DNA from 2 places in the Dehalobacterium formicoaceticum genome. Region 2 is predicted to be linked to the other one. Evidence: a T-box and tRNA genes for the amino acid it is inferred to sense, from the RefSeq annotation. Region 2 holds a T-box; the other holds one or more tRNA genes.
What was found. The T-box of region 2 lies ahead of CEQ75_RS01065 (valine--tRNA ligase). A T-box ahead of a tRNA ligase gene usually reads a tRNA of that ligase, here a tRNA-Val.
Positions count from the first base shown of each region.

Region 1: it has a tRNA-Val gene. The T-box ahead of CEQ75_RS01065 (valine--tRNA ligase) is inferred to sense a tRNA for this amino acid. The anticodon was not compared.

Region 1 is NZ_CP022121.1:1,324,248-1,328,674, reverse strand. It holds gene CEQ75_RS06560 (demethylmenaquinone methyltransferase) at 1-722, opposite strand, end outside; gene CEQ75_RS06555 (cofactor-independent phosphoglycerate mutase) at 731-1,945, opposite strand; gene CEQ75_RS19495 (RNA polymerase sigma factor) at 2,451-2,729, shown strand; tRNA gene CEQ75_RS06545 (tRNA-Ala) at 2,764-2,838, shown strand; tRNA gene CEQ75_RS06540 (tRNA-Val) at 2,855-2,929, shown strand; gene CEQ75_RS06535 (hypothetical protein) at 3,096-3,386, shown strand; gene CEQ75_RS06530 (DUF503 domain-containing protein) at 3,532-3,816, opposite strand; gene CEQ75_RS06525 (metallophosphoesterase family protein) at 3,948-4,427, opposite strand, start outside.
Region 2 is NZ_CP022121.1:207,739-212,165, reverse strand. It holds gene lon (endopeptidase La) at 1-1,765, shown strand, start outside; gene yihA (ribosome biogenesis GTP-binding protein YihA/YsxC) at 1,758-2,339, shown strand; T-box leader at 2,518-2,752, shown strand; gene CEQ75_RS01065 (valine--tRNA ligase) at 2,792-4,427, shown strand, end outside.

The sequences.
Region 1 (4,427 bases), 1.1 Mb from region 2:
TAAGGCTTTCTGCCTTCCACCACCGCCACTACACCGCCAAATAAATTATGGTAAGATGTCTGATCCAGACCGGCCCTTTGGAAAAGTTGGGTCAACTCCTTCTGATGGAGAAAGGCTTTTGCCGAGTCATTGAGATAATGGTATGCCGATCTTTTTTTTGCCCATATTTTGCCCATGAAGGGCACCACCCAATCAAAATAAAGCCAATATATTTGTTTAAAAACAGGTATTTCCGGTTTTGCCATATCCAAAGAAACCACCATGCCGCCGGGTTTTACCACCCGCATCATTTCCTGAACCACAGTAAAAATATCAGGCACATTGCGCAAGCCCCATCCTACAGTCACGGCATCAAAAGAATGATCTGGAAAAGGTAAACTCATAGCATTTCCCTGGATTAAGGTAATTCTTTTATCCAGTCCCGCTGCGGCCACATTACTACGCGCCACATTTAACATCTGCTGAGAAAAATCCAGGCCGGTAACATGGCCAGCTTCACCCACTTGCTCCGCCAATTGTAAGGTAATTTTCCCAGTTCCGCAGCAAATATCCAAAACCTGGCTGCCAGGCTCAGCCTCAGAACGCTTGACGGCATATTTACGCCATCGGGAATCCATACCAAAGGTCATGATGATATTGAGCAGGTCATATTTGCCCGCGATGGTATTAAATAAATCCCGGACATAGCCTTCTTTTTTATCCTTATCAGGTAAGTCTGTCATAAAAACCTTTATTCTCCCTTAATGAATTTCGCCATTAACGCCGGTCCGCTTTTAACAAAATTTCCCTGAGCTGAAATTTCTTCTTCAGTGTAGCGATTAATCCCCGAAGAAACATTTCGGCGGCTGTCATAAATAAGAAAAGGCACCGGTTCTGCCGTATGAGTCTTGATGGAAATGGGCGTGGGATGATCCGGCAAGATTAACAGGCGATAATCTTCTTTCATTTCCTCCAGTCCCCGAAGCAGCCTGCCCACTACCAGCTCATCTATCTTTTCAATAGCGCCAATCTTTTCCTGGGCATTACCCTGGTGCCCCGCCTCATCAGGAGCTTCCACGTGCAGATAAATAAAGTCCTTTCCTGCTTTTAATTCCGCCAGAGCGGCTTCGGCTTTAGCTAAGAAATCAGTATGAACGCCACCGGTGGCGCCGTCTACATGGGGTGTGTTCAGTCCGGCACAGATCCCTAACCCTTTGATTAAATCCACCGCACAGATCACGGATCCTTCCAGACCATATTTATTAACAAAAGGGGTAAAATTGGGTTTCTTGCCCAGTCCCCACAACCAGATTGATGTTGCGGGTTGAAGTCCCAGTTCTTTTCTTTTTTGGTTTACCGGATGATTTTTTAAAATTTCCTCACTTTTTATCATCATGCGCGTCAAAACATCACTTCCTGCCCCTTTCGGCAAATAGGAGCCGATGACACGATCGGAAATATCGTGGGGAGGAGTTAAATCAAATTCCCATGCCCCATTAATCCACACCATTAAATGACGGTAACTGATCCCGGGATAAAAATGAAATTCTTCTGTGCCGATTTCTTTGCTGATCTCTTGAATCAAAAGAGCAGCCTCTGCGCTGGTAATTTCCCCGGCACTATAATCTAGCATGGTTTTATCCCCATAATTTTCTTCCAAAGACAAAGTCACCAAATTACATCTGAACGCGATGTCCTTTTCTCCTAAATCAACCCCCAGGCTTACGGCTTCTAAGGGGGAACGGCCTGTATAAAAAATTTCCGGTTCATACCCCAAAACCGACATATTAGCTACATCACTTCCCGGGGGATAACCCTCGGGAATAGTTTGCACCATACCTGTTTCCGATGATTTAACCAATTGATCAATATAGGGTTTATGAGCCAGCTGTAATGGGGTTTTGTGATCATAGGCAGCCAAAGGATAATCTGCCATGCCATCCCCCAAAATAACGATATACTTCATACTTTTCCTCCTGACACAGATGATACTTACAGTTTAAAAGATCACACCTTAAATGGCAACTAATTGTTATCGATAATTTTATCATATTTGTTCCGGGTTGCGGTCAACATGCCAAGCCTCCAACTCACGGTTGAGTGTCTGTAAATTGTCGATACGTCGGCTTCTCTGGTCTCACCCCGTTCCCCTGACATTCCTAATCTCCTATCTCCTAGTCTGCCTTATTTCGATACTTCTATTGACGGATTCCTTGATATCTTGATACATTTTCATTACGATAGTTCCTTCTTGTTATTTTGATTGTATATTGTCTTAACAGCTTTACTCTTTCTATCAGAATTACTTGGAGCAGTCATTTTCAATTTCCGCGGAGTTCAGGGCCGATTCAAAACATTTTTGGCCAATGAATCGTAATACTATTAGTTGATGCAACAACAAACATTTAATTTATCCCATATTAGGGGGAAAGGTAATGCAGTCTCTGCCGGCTGATTATTTAAGGTGAACTATGACAGTCTCGCAGTTTTGCACGGATAAAGAAATAACGGATCTTTACAATAGGCATGTTGATATGGTATACCCCATTTCCTTGATGCTGCTAAAAAATATAGCGGACGCGGAGGATGCCACGCAAACAACTTTTATTAAGTTGATTGCGTCCAACACCTTATTCTCCAATGAAGAGCACGAAAAGCGCTGGCTTATTTTTGTCACAAAAAACATTTGCAAGGATATGCTAAAAAGCGCCTGGCACTTTCTAATTGTTGCTAAAATATTGACAAGTTAATTGAGAGTGATATAATTACTTATCATAGGTGCCGGGGCGTGTAGCTCAGTGGGAGAGCGTCTGGCTCGCATTCAGAAGGCCGAGGGTTCAAGTCCCTTCACGTCCACCATCATATCGATTCATATGGGCGCATAGATCAGCGGGAGATCGCTTGACTCACATTCAAGAGGTCGCTGGTTCGAAACCAGCTGTGCCCACCAAAAAACCGTTAATTCTCATGAATTAACGGTTTTTTCATGCCATGTTGCTGATAAGGTTACGTATCAGATCAATCATTTTGTGTGAATATTTTCAAAAAACCCTCCCCTTATCCTCTCAATTGTGGTAGAATTTACTTAAGAATGAATGTGCAAGGAGGTGCAACTGATGGAAACTACCACAATTATTTATATTGTCTTAATTTTAGTCGGTTGCATATTGTTACCGATTCTCGGGGGTTTTTGGGCCAGATGTTTAAAATGCTCTGTGAAGATTGGCTTTATTTCTGTCTTCATAGGAAGCCTGCTGGCTTTAGCCGGATTCAGGCTCTGTGTTTCCTGGGATTGTCTCTGTGCTTCCTGCGGTAACACTACTGCTTTGATTGTTATGGCTATTGCATGGATAACTTTTATTTTTCTGGCTTTAACCGCCTATTGTACTCAGCTGAAAAAAAGATGATCTCATCCATTTAAAAACTTCAGCACAAATCAGCTATGATATAAGCACCTTTTTGTTTGGTATATTATGGGATTAACTCATTTTACCAAATCTGAGGTGTATTTCTTTGCGCCTTTAAGGCTTATCTTTTTAAAGGTGGAGAGTATTAGATGATTTCCATTGTAACACGGGTGATTTCAAACTCATTATCAGTGTTCTCCAAGAAACGGGTAACATTATTAAGCATTTGATTAGCATGAGTTGTCTGATTGCTCACAACAGCAATGCCAAGTACAGCCTGATCCCAACTATCCTGATGATCAATTTCGGCAATGGAAACATTAAACTTGTTTTTTACCCGGTCAATGATACTTTTAAGAATCCTCCTTTTGTCCTTTAATGACTGGGAATAATACAAATGAATGTCATAAATGCATGTACCGATAATCATAGCAGCACCTCGCTTCTTCGTATTTAGCAATAGCTAACCGATCTTTACATTGTTATTCTCCTTCTGCTCATGAAAGAAGCACCATTTTTCTTGTCCCTCTGCCATATTCTTGTTTAAAATGACAGTTAAAGTCAATTCCCCTGTTTATCAAAATAAAGGACTTCTCCTTTGATGTCCTTTCCCACATATAAAATTCCGCAGGAAGGTTGGGGTTCTCTTCTCGGATTCGTACAAGAGCCCGGATTAAACATTAAAACCCCATTGATCACCTCATTAAAAGGCTGATGACTATGGCCGAAGACGACACAATCCACCTCATCATCTGAAAAAGCTCTCGCAGCTCTTTCCAGCGTACTCCCTGAAGAACCATCGCCGTGTATTAATCCAATCTTTTTATTGCCTGCCGCAATAATTTTTTTCTTAGTTAATTGATAAATATGATACTCATTCCTTTGATCCATATTGCCATATACTGCCTCAACAGGTGCCAAGGCATTTAAATCAATTAATACACGTTCATCTACAATATCTCCAGCGTGCAGAATTAAATCCACCTCAGCAAAAGCTTGCCAAATAAAGGCTGGGATTTTATTCGCTCTGCCAGGTATATG
Region 2 (4,427 bases):
AATGGAAATCCTGGAACTGGAACGGAAGATCAATTTACGGGTTCGTAAACAGATGGAAAAGACCCAAAAAGAATATTATCTTCGTGAACAGCTTAAGGCAATTCAGAAGGAATTGGGCGAAAAAGAAGACCGGGTTGCCGAAGTAGATGAATTAAGAGAGCGCATCAAGAAGGCCAAATTCCCTAAGGAAATCAATGAAAGAGCCTTGCGTGAATTGGATCGGCTGGAGAAAATGCCGCCTATGGTTGCTGAAGCCATGGTGGTGCGCAACTACCTAGACTGGCTTTTAGACCTTCCCTGGAATAAAGAGACGAAGGATCGTTTGGATATTAATGTGGCAGAAGAAATCCTTAATGAAGATCATTATGGCTTGACGAAGGTAAAGGAAAGAATTATCGAATACCTTTCTATCCGTCAATTAGCCAAAAAAATGAAGGGACCTATTCTTTGCTTTGTAGGCCCTCCCGGCACAGGAAAAACATCCTTGGCCAAATCTATTGCCCGGGCATTGGAGCGAAAGTTTACCCGGATGTCTTTAGGAGGCGTACGGGACGAAGCGGAAATTCGCGGTCATCGCCGTACCTATGTGGGGTCCATGCCGGGCCGTATTATCCAGAATATAAAAATTGCCGGTTCCAACAACCCGGTTTTTTTGCTGGACGAAATTGATAAGATGGGCGCGGACTTTCGAGGTGATCCAACATCTGCCCTTCTGGAAGTATTGGATCCGGAGCAGAATGCCACCTTCAGTGATCACTATATCGAGGCTCCCTTTGATCTTTCCAAGGTGATGTTTATTACCACAGCCAACGTAGAATACAATATTCCCCGTCCTTTGCTGGACCGGATGGAAATTATCCGCATTTCCGGTTATACGGAAGAAGAAAAATTAAATATTGCGACAAAATATCTCTTGCCGAAGCAGATTAAAGAGCATGGTTTAAATGATAAACAAATCTCCGTTTCAGAAAATGCCATCCGCTCTATTATCCGGGAATATACCCGGGAGGCCGGCGTACGCAGCTTAGAGCGAACCGTTGCTACCCTATGCCGTAAGGTTGCTCGGGATATTGTGGCTAAAAAGACTGAGGAAGCGAAAATTACCGCCCAAAACATCAGTCAATATTTGGGCAGTCCTAAATACCGTTTTGGTTTGGCGGAAAAAGAAGATCAGATTGGCGTGGTCACCGGGCTTGCTTGGACAGAAGTCGGCGGTGAGGTCTTAACGGTGGAAGTGCAGTCTCATCCGGGGAAAGGCCGCCTTGCTCTGACGGGACAATTGGGGGATGTGATGAAGGAGTCGGCTCAAGCCGGGTATACCTATATTCGCTCCATTGCTAAGGAACTGGGTATTCCGGACGATTTTTATGAAAACACTGATGTTCATGTCCATGTTCCGGAAGGAGCGATCCCCAAGGATGGCCCTTCCGCAGGTGTGACCATGGCGACTGCCATCGCTTCGGAATTAAGCAAGCGTAAGGTTCGCCAGGACATTGCCATGACCGGAGAAATCACGTTGCGCGGACGCGTATTGCCTGTAGGAGGTATTAAAGAAAAGGTGCTGGCTGCCCATCGGGCCGGCTGCAAAACCATCATCTTGCCCCAAGATAATAAAAAGGATTTGGAAGATATCCCGGCCAATGTCAGCCGCAAGCTGAAATTTGTGCTGGTGGAAACGATGGAAGAGGTGCTGCCCATTGCCTTACTGGAACGGGAGGCTCCCTTGGCATCAAATCAAGAACAGGAAAATGATCCCGATGCTTAAGATCAAAAAATCTGAATATGTATTAAGTGCAGTGAAACCGGATCAATATCCTGAGGCAAACGTGCCGGAAATCGCCTTGGCAGGGAGGTCCAATGTGGGTAAATCCTCTCTGATTAATACTTTGATCAACCGGCGAAGTCTGGCACGAACCAGTTCCCAACCGGGAAAGACACAAACCATTAATTTTTATAAAATTAATGATGCTTGGTATTTTGTGGATTTGCCCGGTTATGGGTTTGCTCGGGTTTCCCATGATGCCCGAGAAGAGTGGGGCCGGATGATTAACACCTATTTGGAACAAAGAACCGTCTTGAAAGAAATCTGGCAGCTGGTGGATCTTAGGCATCCACCTTCGGAGCAGGATCAGCAGATGATGCAGTGGTTGAATTATAAAAATTATCCCTGCATTGTGGTGGCGACAAAAGCTGATAAGATCAGCAAAAATCAAAGGTCTAAAAATGTAAAGGTGATCAAGGAGACATTAGGTGTTACCGAGGAGGAGATCGTTATTTTTTCTGCTCAAACTGGGGAAGGAAAAGAAAAACTGCTCCAGAGAATTGAGCAATTACTTTAGAGGGACAAGGGGACAGGGGGGAAAGGCAAAATAGAGATTGTATACTATTGCTCAAAACCTGATTAGTATTCATTTTAAGCTGATTTCGCCGGACTAAAAAACTTGCTTCAAAGAGAAAATTAACGAAAATGTTGACAGTTGGTTTTTAATTAGGTAGTATAGTAACAAGTAAATATGGCAATCAGTTAAGAAGGGAAGGAGTACCGGTGTTCCTTTATTACCAGAGAGAAGAGTCCTTGGCTGCAAGACTTTTATTAAAGGGTTCCGGGAAGGTCGTCCCAGAATTGATAGATTGAATGGAATTTATTTTAGATCTGTCCGGGTGTGCCCGTTAAAGCAATGGAGAAGTAAACCGTCAAAATTCGGTTGACAAATTAAGGTGGTACCACGAAAGCAGCCCTTTCGTCCTTATGGATGAGAGGGTTTTTCTAATTAAAGGAGGCGGAAACTTAGTGCCGGAAATGAAAAATATTTCGACAACTTATGATCCCAAGCTGGTGGAAGATAAATGGTACCGGTTTTGGGAGGAAAATCATTTTTTTCATGATGAGGTAGATCATACCAAAAAGCCTTTTTCCATCGTGATGCCCCCGCCCAATGTGACCGGGCAGCTGCATATGGGTCATGCTTTGGATAATACCCTCCAGGATATTCTAACCCGTTGGAGGCGCATGCAAGGTTTTAGTACCTTGTGGCTTCCCGGTACCGATCATGCCGGAATTGCTACTCAGGCCAAGGTGGAGGAAAACCTGGCCAAAGATGGTGTGAGCAAATATGATTTGGGACGTGAAGCCTTTTTAGAAAAGGTTTGGGAGTGGAAAGACGAATACCATGATCGGATTACGAAACAATTACGCTTATTAGGATCTTCCTGTGATTGGGAACGGGAAAGGTTCACGATGGATGAAGGCTGCTCCCGGGCCGTCCAGGAGGTATTTGTTAAATTATACGAAAAAGGATTGATCTATCGGGGTAGTTATATCATTAATTGGTGTCCCAAGTGCCAGACCACAATTTCTGATATTGAGGTTGAGCACCGGGAAAAGGAAGGAAAACTCTATTATATCAATTATCCTATTAAGGATAGTGACTCTTTTATTCCTATCGCCACCACCCGGCCGGAAACCATGTTAGGGGATACGGCTGTAGCTGTCAATCCTGAGGATGAAAGATACCGGGACTTAGTGGGTCGCACAGTGATTCTGCCCCTTGTCAATCGGGAAATCCCCATCATTGCCGATGAGTATGTAGATCTTTCTTTTGGCACCGGGGCTGTTAAAATTACTCCCGCCCATGATCCCAATGACTTTGATATGGGCTTGCGTCATCATCTGCCTCAAATCACGGTCATTGACAAAGAAGCGAAAATGAGTATGGAAGCCGGCAGGTATCAAGGGATGGATCGTTATCAATGCCGAGAGGAGATTGTGGCAGACCTTGAGGAAGCCGGATTTCTTACAAAAATCGAGGAACACCCCCATGCTGTGGGCGAGTGTTATCGTTGTGATACGGTAATTGAACCTTTAATATCACCCCAATGGTTTGTAAAAATGAAACCTCTTGCGGAACCGGCCATTCAAGCAGTTATTGATGGAAAGATTCGCTTTGTTCCCGAAAGATTTACTAAAATCTATCTGGGCTGGTTGGAAAATATTCGGGATTGGTGTATTTCCCGCCAGCTTTGGTGGGGACATCGCATCCCTGTTTGGTATTGTCAGGATTGCGGCAAGGAAATCTGCGGGAAAGATCATCCTTCCTCTTGCCCCAAGTGTGGCAGCAGCAAATTGGAGCAGGATCCGGATGTGTTGGATACCTGGTTTAGTTCCGCTCTTTGGCCGTTCTCGACCTTGGGCTGGCCGGAAAAAACCGAGGATTTATCTTATTTTTACCCCACCAGTGTTTTGGTTACAGGCAGAGATATTATCTTTTTCTGGGTAGCGCGCATGATTTTTATGGGCTTGGAATTTATGAAAGAGGAGCCTTTTAAGGAGGTCTTTATCCATGGCTTGGTTCTTGATTCCTTAGGGCGCAAGATGAGTAAATCTCTGGGTAACGGGATCGATCCCTTGGGAATTATTGATCAATATG